Regions from separate parts of the Neobacillus sp. DFD-2R genome, predicted to be linked through region 1. Evidence: riboswitches for the same ligand, from Rfam matches in the RefSeq annotation. Region 1 holds a riboswitch; the other holds the start of a gene.

Region 1 (7,766 bases):
ATCATAAAAAGGGTGAAAAGTCCGGCAATCAACCCCTCTTGACCAAACCTCCAGATTAGCAAATCCGCGCTGTTTAAGTTGTTCTAATGTTTCATTGGAGGGAACGAATAATTTTTCACAGGAACGATGGAACCATTTCATGTATTTCCAGAGGATTTTAGAAAGAAATTGAAGATCGTAGTATTGTAAATAATGATCGAAATCGGTGTGATAGGAGCCGACGAGCGGGATATTTAATTTTTTGGCAAAATACACGCCGCAAAGACCGATGTTAAACGGCGTAGCAACGTGAATCAAATCCGGAGTGAAATTTTGTAATTCTGATTTGATATTGTTTAGGTTCGGAAAAGCGAGGCGGCATTCAGGATATAAAAAAAAGGAAAGGCTTTTGAAACGGTGAATATGACCGGACTCAGTATCGCTCGAAAAAGAATCCGGTGCAAAAATTTTAAAGGAGATGTTCTGCGCATCTAAATAATGGCTAAAACGTTTAAGAGTGCGGGCCACCCCGTTGATATCCGGGTAAAAGGTATCAGTGAAAATCGCTATTTTCATATCTTCCCTCCTAACTTTTATTTTTCAAATACATAAAATATAAAAGCATAGCATACCGGTACATGTTCCAAGAATTGTGCCGGCGATTACGTCTGAAGGATAGTGAAGACCCAAGTATATTCTGGATAACCCAACAAAAAGCCCTAAAGGTATCAAGACATAAGAAAGCTGCGGAATGAATAAAACATATGGCACCACAACGGAAAAAATCGCCGTTGTATGGCCCGAAGGAAATGAATGGTCCTGTAATGGATTTGCCGGGAACTTCGTTTTTTCCAGTATTAAATAGGGTCTTTTTCTTGGAAAAAGCTGCTTAACAAAATGGACAGGAATATGACTGGCCGTTAAAGCAAGGGCACTGGAAATTACAGTCAATCTTATGGCACCCCTTGGCGATAAGAAAAGGAGAAGGAAAGTGACAGCAATCGTAAATCTTGCTCCTCCTAAGTGTGTGACTGAGCGGAAAAAAAGATTTAACAGCTTTTTATCAAAATGGCGATTTACCTTCTGCAATAATCGGCATTCGAAGCCATAAAATACATTTATCATCCTTATCATAGTCGCTTCCCCTTTAAAAATTATTCATTCGGAGTTCATCATAATGTCGAGCTTTATTAACGGCAGGCCGTCCTATTGAAATATAAGTAATTGGATACTTTTGAATCTTTTCGAGTGGATAACAATTGCGCCCATCGATCACAATCGGGATTTTCATAAAAGTCCGATATACCTCCAAGGGGACATGCTTGATTTGTTCCCACTCTGTGGCAATAATCGCGAGATCGGCATCTTGAAGCGCAAAGCGAATATCGTAAGCGTACTCAATTGTGTCCCCTAAGAGCCTTTCTGCATTTGGAATAGCAATTGGATCATAAGCCCTGACCAGGGCGCCTTCATTGAGCAATTCTTTGACAATCGTTAAAGAGGCGGACCCTCGAACATCATCGGTATCCGGTTTGAATGCAAGACCGAGCAGAGCCACTTTTTTATCTTTTAACGAACCTATCGTTTCCTTTGCTTTAAAAACAAGATGTGAACGTTGTCGACTGTTCACTTGTATTACCGCATCGAGTAATTCAAATGGATGCTCCAAATTTCCGGCAAGCTGTACAAGTGCTTTTGTATCTTTAGGAAAACAAGAGCCGCCATATCCTATCCCTGCTTTAAGAAAATGATGGCCAATCCGTTTATCCTGACCAATTCCATAGGCGACTTCTTCAATATTAGCGCCAATTTTTTCACAAAGGTTGGCAATTTCATTAATAAAGCTAATCTTTGTGGCTAAAAATGCATTGGAAGCATATTTAATCATTTCTGCACTTTTGATATCCGTTTTCATTATCGGGATTTTCAATGGAAGATAAAGTTGTTCCATAGTGGAAGCAGCTTCAGGATTGTCGGTGCCAATCACGATCCGGTCTCCCTGAAAAAAATCAATGACCGCAGAGCCTTCCCGGAGAAATTCCGGATTGGCTACCACTTCTACTCGGAGATTTGGAGGTTTGCGGCTGTGAATGATTTCGTCAATTAGATCGTTCGTACCGACTGGAACCGTGCTTTTTGTACTGACAATCACATCATTTTTGATATAATGAGCGATTGTGTGTGAAACCACATGGATGTATTTTAGATCAACTGATCCATCCGCATTTTCGGGTGTTCCGACTGCAATAAAAATGATTTCCGCATCTGAATAGGCTTGAAGAGGATTCACTGTAAAGTGCAGCTTTCCATTACCTAGATTTTTTTCCAAAAGAGATTCAAGCCCAGGCTCATAAATTGGTGAGCGTCCGTTTTGAAGCATGTCAATTTTCTCTTTTTGAATGTCTATGCATGTCACTTGATGGCCTATTTCAGCTAAACAAGCACTAGTGACCAATCCTACATATCCTGCTCCGGCAACGGTAATCTTCATCCAATCCCTCCAATAGATTTAGTTACTATCATTGTATTAAAGAAATGAGAATCTTTTCTAAACCCAGTGTTAAAAGAGTGTAAAGAGTTTGTATTTTGGCAGATTATTTAGTTCGTTTTTTAGAGTAAAATTTTTAAAACTTGTTAATAGAATTTCGGAAACATATTATTAAAGTGTATGTCCAACAATTCATCAAATAAAAGGGAGTCACTGTAATGATTCAGCTAAATTGGGGAACACCGAAAGCTATTAGGGAGTTATTGTGCGAAGTGGTGAGCTGGAAAAGCATGACCTTAACAGACGGGGAGCGTGAATTTCCTTTTAGATTGCAAGCTAAGCTTCAGGAGTTGGCATTTTTTCAGGAGAATCCTAACTACTTGGGGCTTCATGATGCCGATCTTGGCCGCAAATTTTTAACCGCATTATATAAACATCCCGAAGCGAAAGAAACCATCGTCCTCATCAGTCATTTTGATACGGTAAATACCGAAGAATATGGTGATCTTGAGGCATTTGCTTATCAACCGGAGGAACTGACAAAATTGCTTCATGGAAGAATCGAAGAGTTACCGGAAGATGTTCAGCGGGATTTAAAATCCGGTGAATATTTATTCGGCCGGGGCACGATGGATATGAAGATGGGGCTCGTCATGCATATGAGCTTAATCGAAAAAGCCGCAGTAGAGCAGTGGCCGCTGAATCTCCTTTTGCTGACTGTTCCTGATGAGGAGGTTAACTCCACCGGAATGAGAGCGGCAGTCACGAAATTAGTGGAAACCAGGGAAAAATACGGTCTCAAGTACAAACTCTTTTTGAACGGGGAGCCTGTATTTACCCAAGAACCCGGCGACCTTAAATTTTATGTATATTCGGGAACAATCGGCAAGATTATGCCATCAGCCCTTTTTTACGGGAAAGAAACACATGTTGGCGAGCCGCTTAGTGGAATCTCAGCACCTTATATCGCTTCTTTTTTGACCCGGAGAATGGAGTGGAATTCAAGTTTCCAAGAAACGGTGTTAGGGGAGACAACCCCGCTCCCGGTAACCCTTCAGCAAAAAGATTTAAAAGTAGGATACTCTGCACAAACACCATACCGTTCTGCTGCTCTTTATAATGTGTTTTTAATGAAGAGGAGCGCAGCGGAAATTATGGAGATTTTTGAAAAAAACGCTGCAGATGCCGTTCGGAAATGCAATCTGGAATATAAGAAGGTCTGTGACGAGCAGTCCGTGAAACCGGTTGGCGAAGTAAAAGTAGTGCAATATGATGAGTTATTAGCGTACGCAAGAAAAAAGTTGGGCAAAGAATTTATCGAAGGGACCAAAAGAGCAATTCAGGCAAACAACGAATGGGATGACCGTGAAAAATCGTTACGGCTTGCCGATGCTCTCATGATTCAATGCCAAGAGCTTGCCCCATCAATCGTCTTGCTTTTTGCACCGCCATATTATCCGCCGGTCAATTCATCTGATGATAAACTTGTTTCACAATGTGTGGATTATTTAAAACAGCAGGGCCTTCATGAATTTGGCTTGCCGATACAACAAATTCATTATTTCAATGGAATCTGTGACTTAAGCTATGTGAATTACCAAGAGGATGGAGAAGGCTGGACGGTATTCAAAGCGAATACTCCTGTTTGGGGTGAAAGCTATAGTATTCCGTTCGATGCGATGAAAAAATTGAAGGCACCTGTTTTAAATGTCGGGCCATTTGGCAAGGATGCCCACAAGCGAACCGAACGCCTTCATATTAAAAGTGCCTTTGAGGAAGTCCCGTCTTTGGTTGAGGGAATGATTAAGATGATAATAGGTAAGACGGTCAAAAACTGATTCGGTATAACGAGTCAGTTTTTTTAGGGGTAAAAATACTTGAAAAAATATAATGGTTACTTTACTATTTAATAGTACTAGATATTGTTTTTAATCAAATAGAATACAACTATATATTGTGTTTGCCTTGAGTTAGGATGCCATTAGGCTTAAAAGGGAATCCGGTGAGAACCCGGAACTGCCCCCGCAACTGTAAATGCAGACGAAATGAGCAAGACCACTATATAAGGAAGCTTATGAGAATAGGTACTTATACGGGAAGGGCTCAGAGTAGGATGATGCATAAGTCAGGAGACCTGTCATAACTTGAGATGTTTCACTTCTTCGGGGATTGGGAAGATGAACGATGGCAATTAAGGAATTGATGGGTTTTCCCATACCTTATACTGTTATCGTTTTATCCGCTCAAGTTCTATTGGGCGGATTTTTTTTTTTTGTTAAAAAAGGGAGGAATTTTTGCATGAAAACCCAAATTCAATCAGAACTATATGATGTCTTAGAAGCTATCTATCAATCTACGGAACAATTTAAACTCGATGCGGATGAGCTGATACGAAAAATAAGAGCCCTGAATTCAGATAGTGATCCTAACCAACAGGCATTATTGTATGCATTAAACCAAATTGCCATGGATCAGCCTGACTGGACGTTTGTCGCTGCCCGTTTGTATCTCAATGAGTTATATACCGAGGCTGCCGGAAACAGAGGCTATTCCCGGTCCTTAAACTATGGTGATTTCAATGAACTGATTCAATCCTTAACAGCAAAAGGGATCTACTCAACCAATCTACAAGATTCCTACACCACTGAAGAAATTACCCTGCTTGGGAAAGAAATCAACCAAGAGCGGGATTACTTATTTAATTACATCGGGTTATTCTTACTCGCCGATAGGTATCTAGCAAAGGACCATGACGGGAATTTATATGAGCTTCCTCAAGAACGATTTATGATCATAGCGATGACAATGATGCAAAATGAACAGCCGTCAAAACGCGTCAAGCTTGTAAAAGAAGCTTATTGGGCATTAAGTAATCTTTATATGACGGTCGCCACTCCAACATTATCAAATGCAGGAAAAAGCTTTGGCCAGTTATCGTCCTGCTTTATTGATACCGTTGATGATTCACTTGATGGCATATATTTAAATAATTGGGATATTGCCAGATTAAGTAAGGATGGCGGGGGGATTGGCATTTATTTTGGAAAAGTCCGCGCCCTTGGGTCTGATATTAAAAAATTTAAAGGAAATTCTTCGGGAGTTGTCCCTTGGATACGGTTAATTAATGATACAGCCGTCAGTGTCGACCAGCTTGGACAGCGGCAAGGAGCCGTCGCAGTATACCTCGATATTTTTCACAAGGATATCATGAACGGCTTCCTCGATTTAAAAACCAATAATGGGGACGAGCGCCGCAAAGCACACGATATTTTCACAGGTGTCGCAATTCCCGATCTTTTTATGAAAAAGCTTCAGGAAGTCGATGCTGACGGAAGAAGTATTGGCGAGTGGCACACGTTTTGCCCCCATCAGGTAAAACAGATCATGGGCTGGAAAGATGACCAAGGCAATCCGCTTGGCTTAGAGGATTTTTACGATGAAAAAGGACAGTTATATTTTACAGAAAAATACGAAGAAGCAGTCCGTAACCCGCTTCTGCCGCGAAAGACCTACAGGGCGATGGATATTATGGCACGAATCATGGTGGCACAGTTAGAAACAGGGACGCCTTATATGTTCTATCGGGACGAAGTAAACCGGCAAAATCCGAATAAGCATTTGTTAGCGGAAGGTCGAACGGCCGTTTATTGCAGTAATTTATGTACAGAAATTGCCCAAAATATGTCGGCGACGACGATCATCAAGGAGTATGAAGATGCCGACGGAAACATCGTCATCGTTCGTAAACCGGGTAATTTCGTCGTTTGTAATCTTTCTTCAATTAATCTGGCAAAAGCAGTGCCTGCTAATGTGTTAGAACGCGTGATTCGGATTCAGGTAAGAATGCTCGATAATGTGATTGATTTAAATACGATTTCTGTGGGACAGGCCCAAATAACAAATAAAAAATTTCGGGCCATCGGACTTGGAACGTATGGCTGGCACCATCTTCTTGCGCTTCAAAAAATTCACTGGGAGTCTGAGGAAGCGGTAAGCTTTGCAGATGAGCTTTATGAAGAAATTGCGTATCACACCATCAGAGCTTCAATGGAACTGGCTAAGGAAAAAGGTTCTTATCTCCATTTCAAAGGGTCGGAATGGGAAACAGGTGTGTATTTTGAGCGGAAAAAATACCTTTCTAACCGTTGGATCAGTTTGAAAGAAGAGGTAGGGAACCACGGAATGCGTAACGGTTGGCTAATGGCGATAGCCCCAAACTCATCGACGGCTAAGATTGGCGGTTCAACAGATGGAATTGATCCAATTTATTCGGTGGAATATGCAGAGGAAAAGAAAAACTTTAAGTTTAAGGTAACTGCTCCTGATTTGGATCATGTGACGTACCCATATTACCGACGGTCGCGCCATGAACTGGACCAGCAATGGAGCATTCGGCAAAACGCGGCACGGCAGCGCCATATTGACCAGTCGATCAGTTTTAACCTGTATGTCCGCCATACGATTAAAGCAAAGGAATTGCTAAATCTTCATCTTGAAGCATGGAGACAGGGGATGAAAACGACTTACTATGTCAGGAGCACATCCCAAGAAGAAATTAACGAATGCGAAGCTTGCCATAGCTAAATTTTAGGGAGGAACCATTTTATGAATAAAAACGCAACGCTAGTAAAAATAAAACTTCTTAACCCGGAATTCCCAAATAAATCAACAGGTGTCATTAACGGAGAATCCTCCGGGCTGTTGAATTGGAATGATATTGCCTATCCACAGATGTATGACCTTTATCAAACACTGTTATCAAATTTTTGGAAGGCACAGGAGATTAATATGCAGGATGATCTCAAGCAATGGGAGTATCTTAGTCCGGTTGAGCAAGATGTTTTCCTGCGCTTGAATACCCAATTGGCCTCTCTTGATAGTCTGCAAACACCAACGATGACTCAGGTGATGGATTATGTGACGGATTCAAGCTTTAAGGCGATATTTGCGGTCATTGCACAACAGGAAGCGGTTCACAATGAATCCTATTCGTATATTTTGAGTTCACTCGTACCATTGGATGAACAGAAGAAACGATTCGACCAAGCGAAAAATGACCCGATCGTCCGGAAACGGAATCAACTCATTTTAGACGCCTATGAAGGTTTCAGGAGGAATCCAACACCGTTAAATCTATTTAAATTAGCAGTGAATTCGATCAATCTTGAGGGGATTTATTTTTATGCCGGGTTTGCCTTTTTCTATCATCTTGCCCGCCAGCAAAAAATGCTGAAGACGAGCACGATGATCAGTTATATCCAGCGCGATGAGATGCAGCATGCGTACTTCATTGCCCAGT
Region 2 (7,766 bases), 1.7 Mb from region 1:
TTGCCTCATCGATGGCTCCGGGAATATGAATTTTTGAATGTCCGGCTTGCAGGAGCATAATTGGAATAACAACAATATGATCGGCCCCCTTCTCAACACATACATCAATTCCTTGATTTACGGTTGGTCTTTCAAATTCTAAAAAACACGTCTCAACTAGTACGTTATCGTCCCAATTACTGCTCATAGATTTTATAAATTGACGGACTTGATCATTACCTTCCCGATCTTTACTTCCATGTCCAACAAATAAAATTGCTTTCAAAATGATTCCTCCCCTTTGTTTTTAAGCACCAATCTTGTTTATAGATTGGCCTTTATCATTCTCCTGTTTCCCTGCAAACTTAATCCCCGCACACCGCTTCTTCCATTTTTATAGTCGGTGTAATATCTTGATACTTAAATCCTTGAACCTGCTTTACACGTTTAAAGAATTTGTAGAAGCGCTCATTAGGATAGGCCTTCTTTTTATATTCTAGGACAATCTGCTCCACAACCCCGATAATTTGATCAGGTGCAATTCCTTCAGCAACGATTTGACCCGGATGTGCATTTCTTCCGGCTGTCTTTGCCCCTAAAAATAAATCAAACGCTCCTTTTCGGTACACGATGCCAATATCTTCTTTTACCGCTCCGTAGCAGGCCATGCCGCAGCCATTAACGCCCAGCTTTAATTCCTTAGGAAGTTCCATTCCTCCAAGACTTTCTTGCAGCTCCTCTGCATAGGAAATGGCATCCTTCTTCTCTCCATCACAAAAATCGCAGGCTTTTACCGTTAAGACATCTCCAATCGGAGAAATCAAAAAGTTTGCATCTTCTAATTTTTTTACTATTTCACTTGGATTAGAGGTTAAAATCTGCAGTTTAATATAATGATCCTGTGTGTATTCAATAGCTCCTTCTTCTCCTACTATTTCCGAAAGAGTAACCATTTGTTTTGGTGTAAATTTTTTATTCGCGACACCGGGACTTACCGCAAGTTCAAAAATAGATTCAATAGGCTGGTTAACAATCAAATTTTGAGAGAATCCTTCACTTTCACCAAGAATTAGTTGTAATGCTTCCTCTGCCAGTTCTCTCGGAGATTCCTTTTCTGCTGCTCCTGATGCGTTCACTGGTGCCGCAACTGCATTATTCTTCATTGGCTTTAATTCGTATGTTTGCTCCAACGCCCATGGTTCAGCTTCCTTTTGTAAACGCTGATGCGGTTTTAATGGCTGTAAATCCTGATTTAATGTATACTTCCGTTGATAGCCGCGCGGTGTAATCATCAAGTCATCATAGAAAAATGTCGAAGAGTTTCCAATTAAAACGGTCGTTAACATCCCAATTTCATGATCAAGCATGTCTTGTAAATTGGTTATGACTACATTTTGGCTATCACGGTACGCACTTTTCACTAATCCTACAGGAGTTTCGGGCGACCGATATTTTAACAGTATTTTTTGCGCTTCCAGAATTTGTCTTGTTCTTCTCCCGCTTTTTGGATTGTATAGAGCAATAACAAAATCAGCCTGAGCTGCTGCTTCAATTCTTTTCTCGATTAATTTCCACGGTGTTAAATGGTCACTTAAACTAATCGTACATGCATCATGCATGACCGGCGCTCCCAATAATGCTGCACAGGAGTTGATCGCGGAAATTCCCGGTATAACCTCGACTTCCACCCCTGAATCTTTTTTCCACCCTTTTTCAATTAAAACCTCGTAAACGAGGCCTGCCATTCCGTACACACCGGCATCACCGCTTGAAATCACTGCTACCTTCTTACCCAGTTCGGCCTGCTTCACAGCCTCTTGGGCCCGGCTCACTTCTTCTGTCATTCCCGTGCTGATAATTTGCTTCCCAGTGATTAATCCCTCAACCAAATCAACATATGTTTTATACCCAATGATCAGGTCGCTTTCCTGTATTGCTTCTCTAGCTCTTTCGGTAATATGTTTGTATCCTCCCGGACCAAAACCGATAACCAACAGTTTACCTTTTATCATTTTGCTGCTCCTTTCCAAAACCCAATTACAAAGAAACCTATTAATCTAGCTAACCATACATACGAAAAAGCCCGATGTTAAACACTCCTTGTTACAGTCTTTGAAACCCCTTCAATACATTCAGTTTTCTCCGGCGGGATAAAGCCTTCATGATCATATTTGTAAATGACATGATCTTGTAGAAAAGACCCGCCTTTTAGATGTTGTCGAACAATATTACATCCCACATCAGGGGTAACGTTCTTGTACCAGGTTCCATCCGGATAAACAATGGCGACAGGAGCATCCTTACATCTTCCATTACATCGGGTTCTTGTTGTATGTATGACTGAATCTAAATCCAGATTAGCGATCTCATTTCGAATTGCCTGCGTCGCCTCTTCCCCTCCTTTTCTCATACAGCTGCTTCCGTTACAAATTAACACATGGTGTTTCGTCCCTTTTAAATTCCAAGTAGTCATAAAAACACTCTCCCATTCTGTTTATGCAAAAAAAACACCCCTACAAAATAGGGGTGCAGTGTAAATACACACAATAATGCTATGATTGCATGCTTTAGCACTTCTACCTATAGTCCCGTAGGTTAAATGAAGTATTTAGGTCAAGGCAGGTCTCCTGACTAAGGTTCATCGTTTCATTGCGTCTTCCCGAAAAAATTCAGTGACATTTGCAATGAAACTCCCCAATACAGTGGCGGGTACCGTGACGGATTCTAACCGTCTTCCCTTTTAAGCGCAATTTTTTAATGCGCACCTTTTCCTAAACGATATTAAATTATAATGACAAGCTTTATTTCCTTAACCATGTTATATTCTAAAAAAATCATTTAGAATCTTAAAAATCTTTTTAATGCATATCCATTGAATGACACATTTTAATCTAAAATAAAAATCCGTTCAACGAGAGTTGAACGGATAAAACGTTAGCGTAATGAAAAGTAAAAGAAGCCCTACTTTTTGCCGCAAACGTTCCATCTTCTCAACCCCCGAAGAAATCGAAACTTTAAAAATTAAGACAGGTCTCCTGACTTGTGCATCTTCCTACTTTAGACCCTTCCCGTATTCGTACATCGTTTAAAGATATACAGATACAGTGGTTTGCCTATTTCGTCCACACTTACAGTTGCGGGGGCAGTTCCGGTCTTTCACCGGATTCCCTATTAAGCCCATGGGCATCTTAACAATTTTGTTAACAAAAACCGATTAAATTTTTAATACACCTTTTAATTTAAATACTAATCTAACAATAATAATTTATCAAGAATTTTTTGAGGCCCTTTTATGACAGCTAGCTTCAAATGCCTATAAATTTATGATTTTAAAAAATCTAAATATTCAGTTATAATTATTTATAAGTTCGTATGTATAAAAAAACGAGGTGGTAAGGAATATGAACAAGAAAAATAACATAGTTAAATTAAAAACCTATAAAAAATTTAAAAAAAGAAAAAACAAACGTGGGTTTGGCTTACTATCCGTCTATTTATCTATTGCTTCGGTCTTGTATGCTTATTTATATTTTAATGTTACATCACATACCACCTTAGATATTAAAACATTTTCTGAAACTCACGCTTTTCTGTATAAGTAATGATGGTGAATAAAAAAAGAAAAGGAGAGATTCGACTCTTCTTTTCTTTTGGCTCTGTTAAACTTGCCTGTTGATTTCCGCTCCAGGCACTCGCTTTCCGCGGGCGGTCGGGAGCCTCCTCGGTGCTTTGCGCCTGCGGGGTCTCCCTTGACCTGCTTTTCCCGCAGGAGTCTCGCGCCTTCCGCTCCAATCAACATAGTGAGCTAAATCAACAATGAGCTTTAACATAGACTTTCTTTTAAAAATGAGACCATCATTCAGTCTATTTTTTCTTATTCTTTTGGTTAGCAGTTTTCGAATTATTGTTTTTGTTATTCTTCGAGGCTGCAGTGTTTTGCTTTTTGTTGTTGTTTGATTTTTTTGCCATATTCATCACCCTCTTGTTAATAGAATGTATTGCACTTGTATCTTAATATAGCTTATTCACAATAGGTTAAAATTCACAAAATAAGACGTCAAAAAGGCGGTACTAAACCGCCTTTTTTTGTATGGTGAGAAGGTCTTGTAAAAAAGGTTAAATTGAGAAATACCCGCTACTTGGGATAATATCTTTATTTATGTAATAACCCGTTAAATAATCTTATATCTTAAAATAATTGAACAGAAAATCAAGAAACTCCAATTACTGGAAGCTTCAAATAGTATAAACCGATAATTATCTTAATCCATTATACAGGGGTAACACCACAAAGTGATTGTGGTAACCGGAGAGGAGAAAATCATGTCCATTTATAGATTTCCACAGTTATCAACAGAACAAATGCTGTCGACGATTCGAAATGGACTTGGATTATCGCAGATTCCAAAAAAAATTATCATTGTCGGAGCAGGTATGTCGGGATTAGTTGCCGCATCACTGCTGAAGGACGCAGGACACGAAGTGACCATTTTGGAAGCAACCCAAAGAGTAGGAGGCCGCATTTATACATTAAGAGCCCCCTTTATGGACGATCTGTACCTTGATGTTGGTGCCATGCGTATTCCTAATAATCATTACTTAGCATTAGAATACATTAAAAAATTCCATTTGCGTACGAATGCATTTTTGAACACTACACCCAATGATCTCATTTATGCAAACGGTATTAAAACGAACCTCTCCACTTATATACGTAATCCCGATATGTTAAACTACCCCGTAGCACCTCATGAAAAGGGAAAAACGGCTTTAGAGCTGCTCACATTAGCCATTAAACCAGTTGCTGATTTTATCAATCAAAATCCCGGACGGAATTGGAACATCGTCGTAAAAGAATTTGATAGATACCCAATGAGTTTTTTTTTAAGGTACAATCCTGTTGGGATGAGTTTATCACCCGGTGCAATTGAATACATTGAAGTATTACTGGGTTTAGAGGGATTCCCTGAGCTTTCTTTTCCTTCCATCCTACGGGAGTTAATACCACTATTTAGCCGGGACATTCATTTTTACGAAGTAGAAGGTGGTAATGACCGGCTGCCCAAAGCTTTTCTTCCGAAATTGAGGGAAAACCTCAATTTCGGATATCAAATGACAAAAATAGTCCAGCACAATCATCAAGTTACCATTCATTCCAGAAATACACAGAGCCATAGACCGCTAATCGTTACCGGTGACCTCGCCATTATAACCATTCCTTTTTCCCTGCTGACATTTGTGGATATTGAACCCCGCGATTCTTTTTCCCATCACAAAAGGCAAGCCATTCGTGAACTTCACTATGTCGCCTCTACCAAAATTGGTCTTCAATTTAAAAGCAGATTTTGGGAAAAGGAAGGGCTTCGCGGCGGTAAAATGATGACCGATTTACCCATCAGATTTGCTTACTACCCAAGCCATTTAATTAGCTCAACGGGGTTCGGGATTATTTTGGCCAGTTATACTTGGGAAGATGATACCTTGTCATGGGATAATTTACCTGAAGGAGATCGTATTCGAAATGCACTTGATAACATGGCAACTGTCCATGGGAAACAAGTTTATGATGATTTTCTAACAGGTGCCTCTCATAGCTGGTCCCAGGATCCCTTTTCCGGCGGGGCTTTCTCGATGTATAAGCCCAGTCAGGAAACAGAATTATCTCCTTTTATCCCTGTTCCGGAGGGAAGAGTACATTTTGCCGGGGAGCATACCTCCACAATCCCTGCTTGGATTGAAGGTGCCATCCAATCCGGCATAAGGGTTGCCCATGAAGTGACTAACCTGCCGAAAACACTTTAGGGGATAATACGGCGTTTTGAACGTGCTGCTTTGACGCTTTCGATGTTAGTCAATAAAATTGTCGCCTAACAAATAAAAAGCAATGCTTATAACCCAATAAGGGTATAAGCATTGCTTTTATATCATTTTGAATACATCCTCTTCTTTAGAGCATTTTTTTAAAAGGTTTCCATCCGAATTTACGAGACTATGTTTTGTCCGCTTCTTTATCTTGATGAGATCACCTTTAGATAAGGTTTTTGTTAAATCCCTTTATATGCCAGACGATAAATTTCCGCTAGTTCTGTGACTAATGGAAGCTTAGGATTGGCTGTTGTACATTGATCTTCAAATGCCCGCTCAGCGAGATAATCCACTTTGCTTTCGAATAGGGATTTCTCTATTTGATTGGCTTCAATGCTCATCGGAATATCAAGCTCTGTAGCCAGCCTAATAATGGCTTGAACAAGGCTTTCCACGCCTTCTTCCGTTGTACGTGCAGGCAGTCCCAGTGTTCTCGCGATCTCCGCATAGCGCTTGTCAGCGACGAAGTGATCATATTTCGGGAACGCCGTAAACTTTTTCGGTTTGGTTGCATTATAGCGAATGACATGTGGCAAAAGAATAGTATTGGCACGTCCGTGGGCAATATGGAATTCAGCCCCAAGCTTATGTGCAAGACTATGGTTAATACCAAGGAATGCATTGGCAAAGGCCATACCGGCAATCGTTGAAGCATTATGCACTTTTTCACGAGCCACTTCGTCACTGCCATTTCTGTAAGCTCTTGGCAGATACTCAAATACCAACTGGATCGCTTTCATTGCCAGACCATCAGTAAAGTCGTTCGCCATGCAGGAAACAAATGCTTCAATCGCATGAGTCAAAACGTCCATACCAGTATCAGCTGTGATATGTTTTGGCACCGTCATAACAAACTGCGGGTCAATAATCGCTACATCCGGTGTCAATTCATAATCAGCGAGCGGATATTTTTCATTTGCTTCTTTATCGGTAATAACAGAGAATGACGTTACTTCAGATCCTGTTCCGGAAGTTGTTGGAATCGCCACAAATTGTGCTCTTTCACCTAAATGAGGATATTTCACAATTCGCTTACGAATATCCAGGAATTTCTGCTTCAGGCCGAAGAACTCCGCATCCGGATGTTCATAGAACATCCACATTCCTTTGGCTGCATCCATTGCAGAGCCACCGCCAAGAGCAATGATTACATCCGGTTGGAATTTCGCCATCATTTCTGCGCCTTTCATAACAGTTTCGATTGATGGATCAGGTTCCACTTCGGAGAAAATTTCGCAATGGACATAATCAGGACGCTTTCTCAAATAGTAAAGCACCTTATCGACATAGCCCAATTTCACCATACCGGGGTCGGTTACAATGAATGCTTTAGAGATATTCGGCATTTTTGCTAAATATTGAGTTGAATTCTTTTCAAAATATATTTTTGAAGGGACTTTGAACCATTGCATATTTACGTTCCTCTTCGCTACTTTTTTAATATTAATCAAGTTAATAGCACCAACGTTAGTAGAAACAGAGTTTCCTCCATACGTACCGCAGCCAAGTGTCAAAGATGGCATATAGGCATTATAAATGTCTCCAATCGCACCTTGAGAAGTTGGAGCATTTACAATGATCCTTCCTGCTTTCATTCGCAAGCCAAATTCTTTTATAGCAGCTTGGTTCGTTGTGTGAATGGCTGCAGAGTGACCCAAACCGCCAAACTCAAGCATTTCTTCTGCTCTTTTTAATCCTTCTTCTAGGCTGCTCACCTTGAAGCAAGCTAACACCGGACTTAATTTTTCTCTTGATAGCGGATATTGCGGTCCGACACCTTTTAATTCTGCAACAAGAATTTTGGTTCCTTCCGGAACAGCTACTCCGGCCATTTCAGCAATTTTGTATGCGGGCATACCCACAATATCTGCATTAACAGCACAGGATTGTTCATTAATGACTAATTTTTCGACCTTTTGTTT

What was found. A riboswitch is a leader RNA that binds a small molecule or an ion and turns the genes downstream of it on or off. The one in region 1 is predicted to bind cobalamin.
Region 2: linked by a shared signal. The riboswitch ahead of AC3ANV_RS17080 ((2Fe-2S) ferredoxin domain-containing protein) and the one ahead of AC3ANV_RS25435 (ribonucleoside-diphosphate reductase subunit alpha) in region 1 are both predicted to bind cobalamin.

Annotation. Positions count from the first base shown of each region.
Region 1 covers NZ_CM173228.1:5,067,988-5,075,753, reverse strand. The annotation lists gene AC3ANV_RS25455 (glycosyltransferase family 4 protein) at 1-555, opposite strand, end outside; gene AC3ANV_RS25450 (phosphatase PAP2 family protein) at 580-1,113, opposite strand; gene AC3ANV_RS25445 (UDP-glucose dehydrogenase family protein) at 1,127-2,470, opposite strand; gene AC3ANV_RS25440 (M20/M25/M40 family metallo-hydrolase) at 2,686-4,305, shown strand; cobalamin riboswitch at 4,424-4,623, shown strand; gene AC3ANV_RS25435 (ribonucleoside-diphosphate reductase subunit alpha) at 4,766-7,051, shown strand; gene AC3ANV_RS25430 (ribonucleotide-diphosphate reductase subunit beta) at 7,073-7,766, shown strand, end outside.
Region 2 covers NZ_CM173228.1:3,397,453-3,405,218, forward strand. The annotation lists gene AC3ANV_RS17070 (sirohydrochlorin chelatase) at 1-265, opposite strand, end outside; gene cobJ (precorrin-3B C(17)-methyltransferase) at 345-1,988, opposite strand; gene AC3ANV_RS17080 ((2Fe-2S) ferredoxin domain-containing protein) at 2,069-2,452, opposite strand; cobalamin riboswitch at 2,580-2,763, opposite strand; cobalamin riboswitch at 2,988-3,185, opposite strand; gene AC3ANV_RS17085 (hypothetical protein) at 3,381-3,581, shown strand; gene AC3ANV_RS17090 (flavin monoamine oxidase family protein) at 4,303-5,781, shown strand; gene adhE (bifunctional acetaldehyde-CoA/alcohol dehydrogenase) at 6,024-7,766, opposite strand, start outside.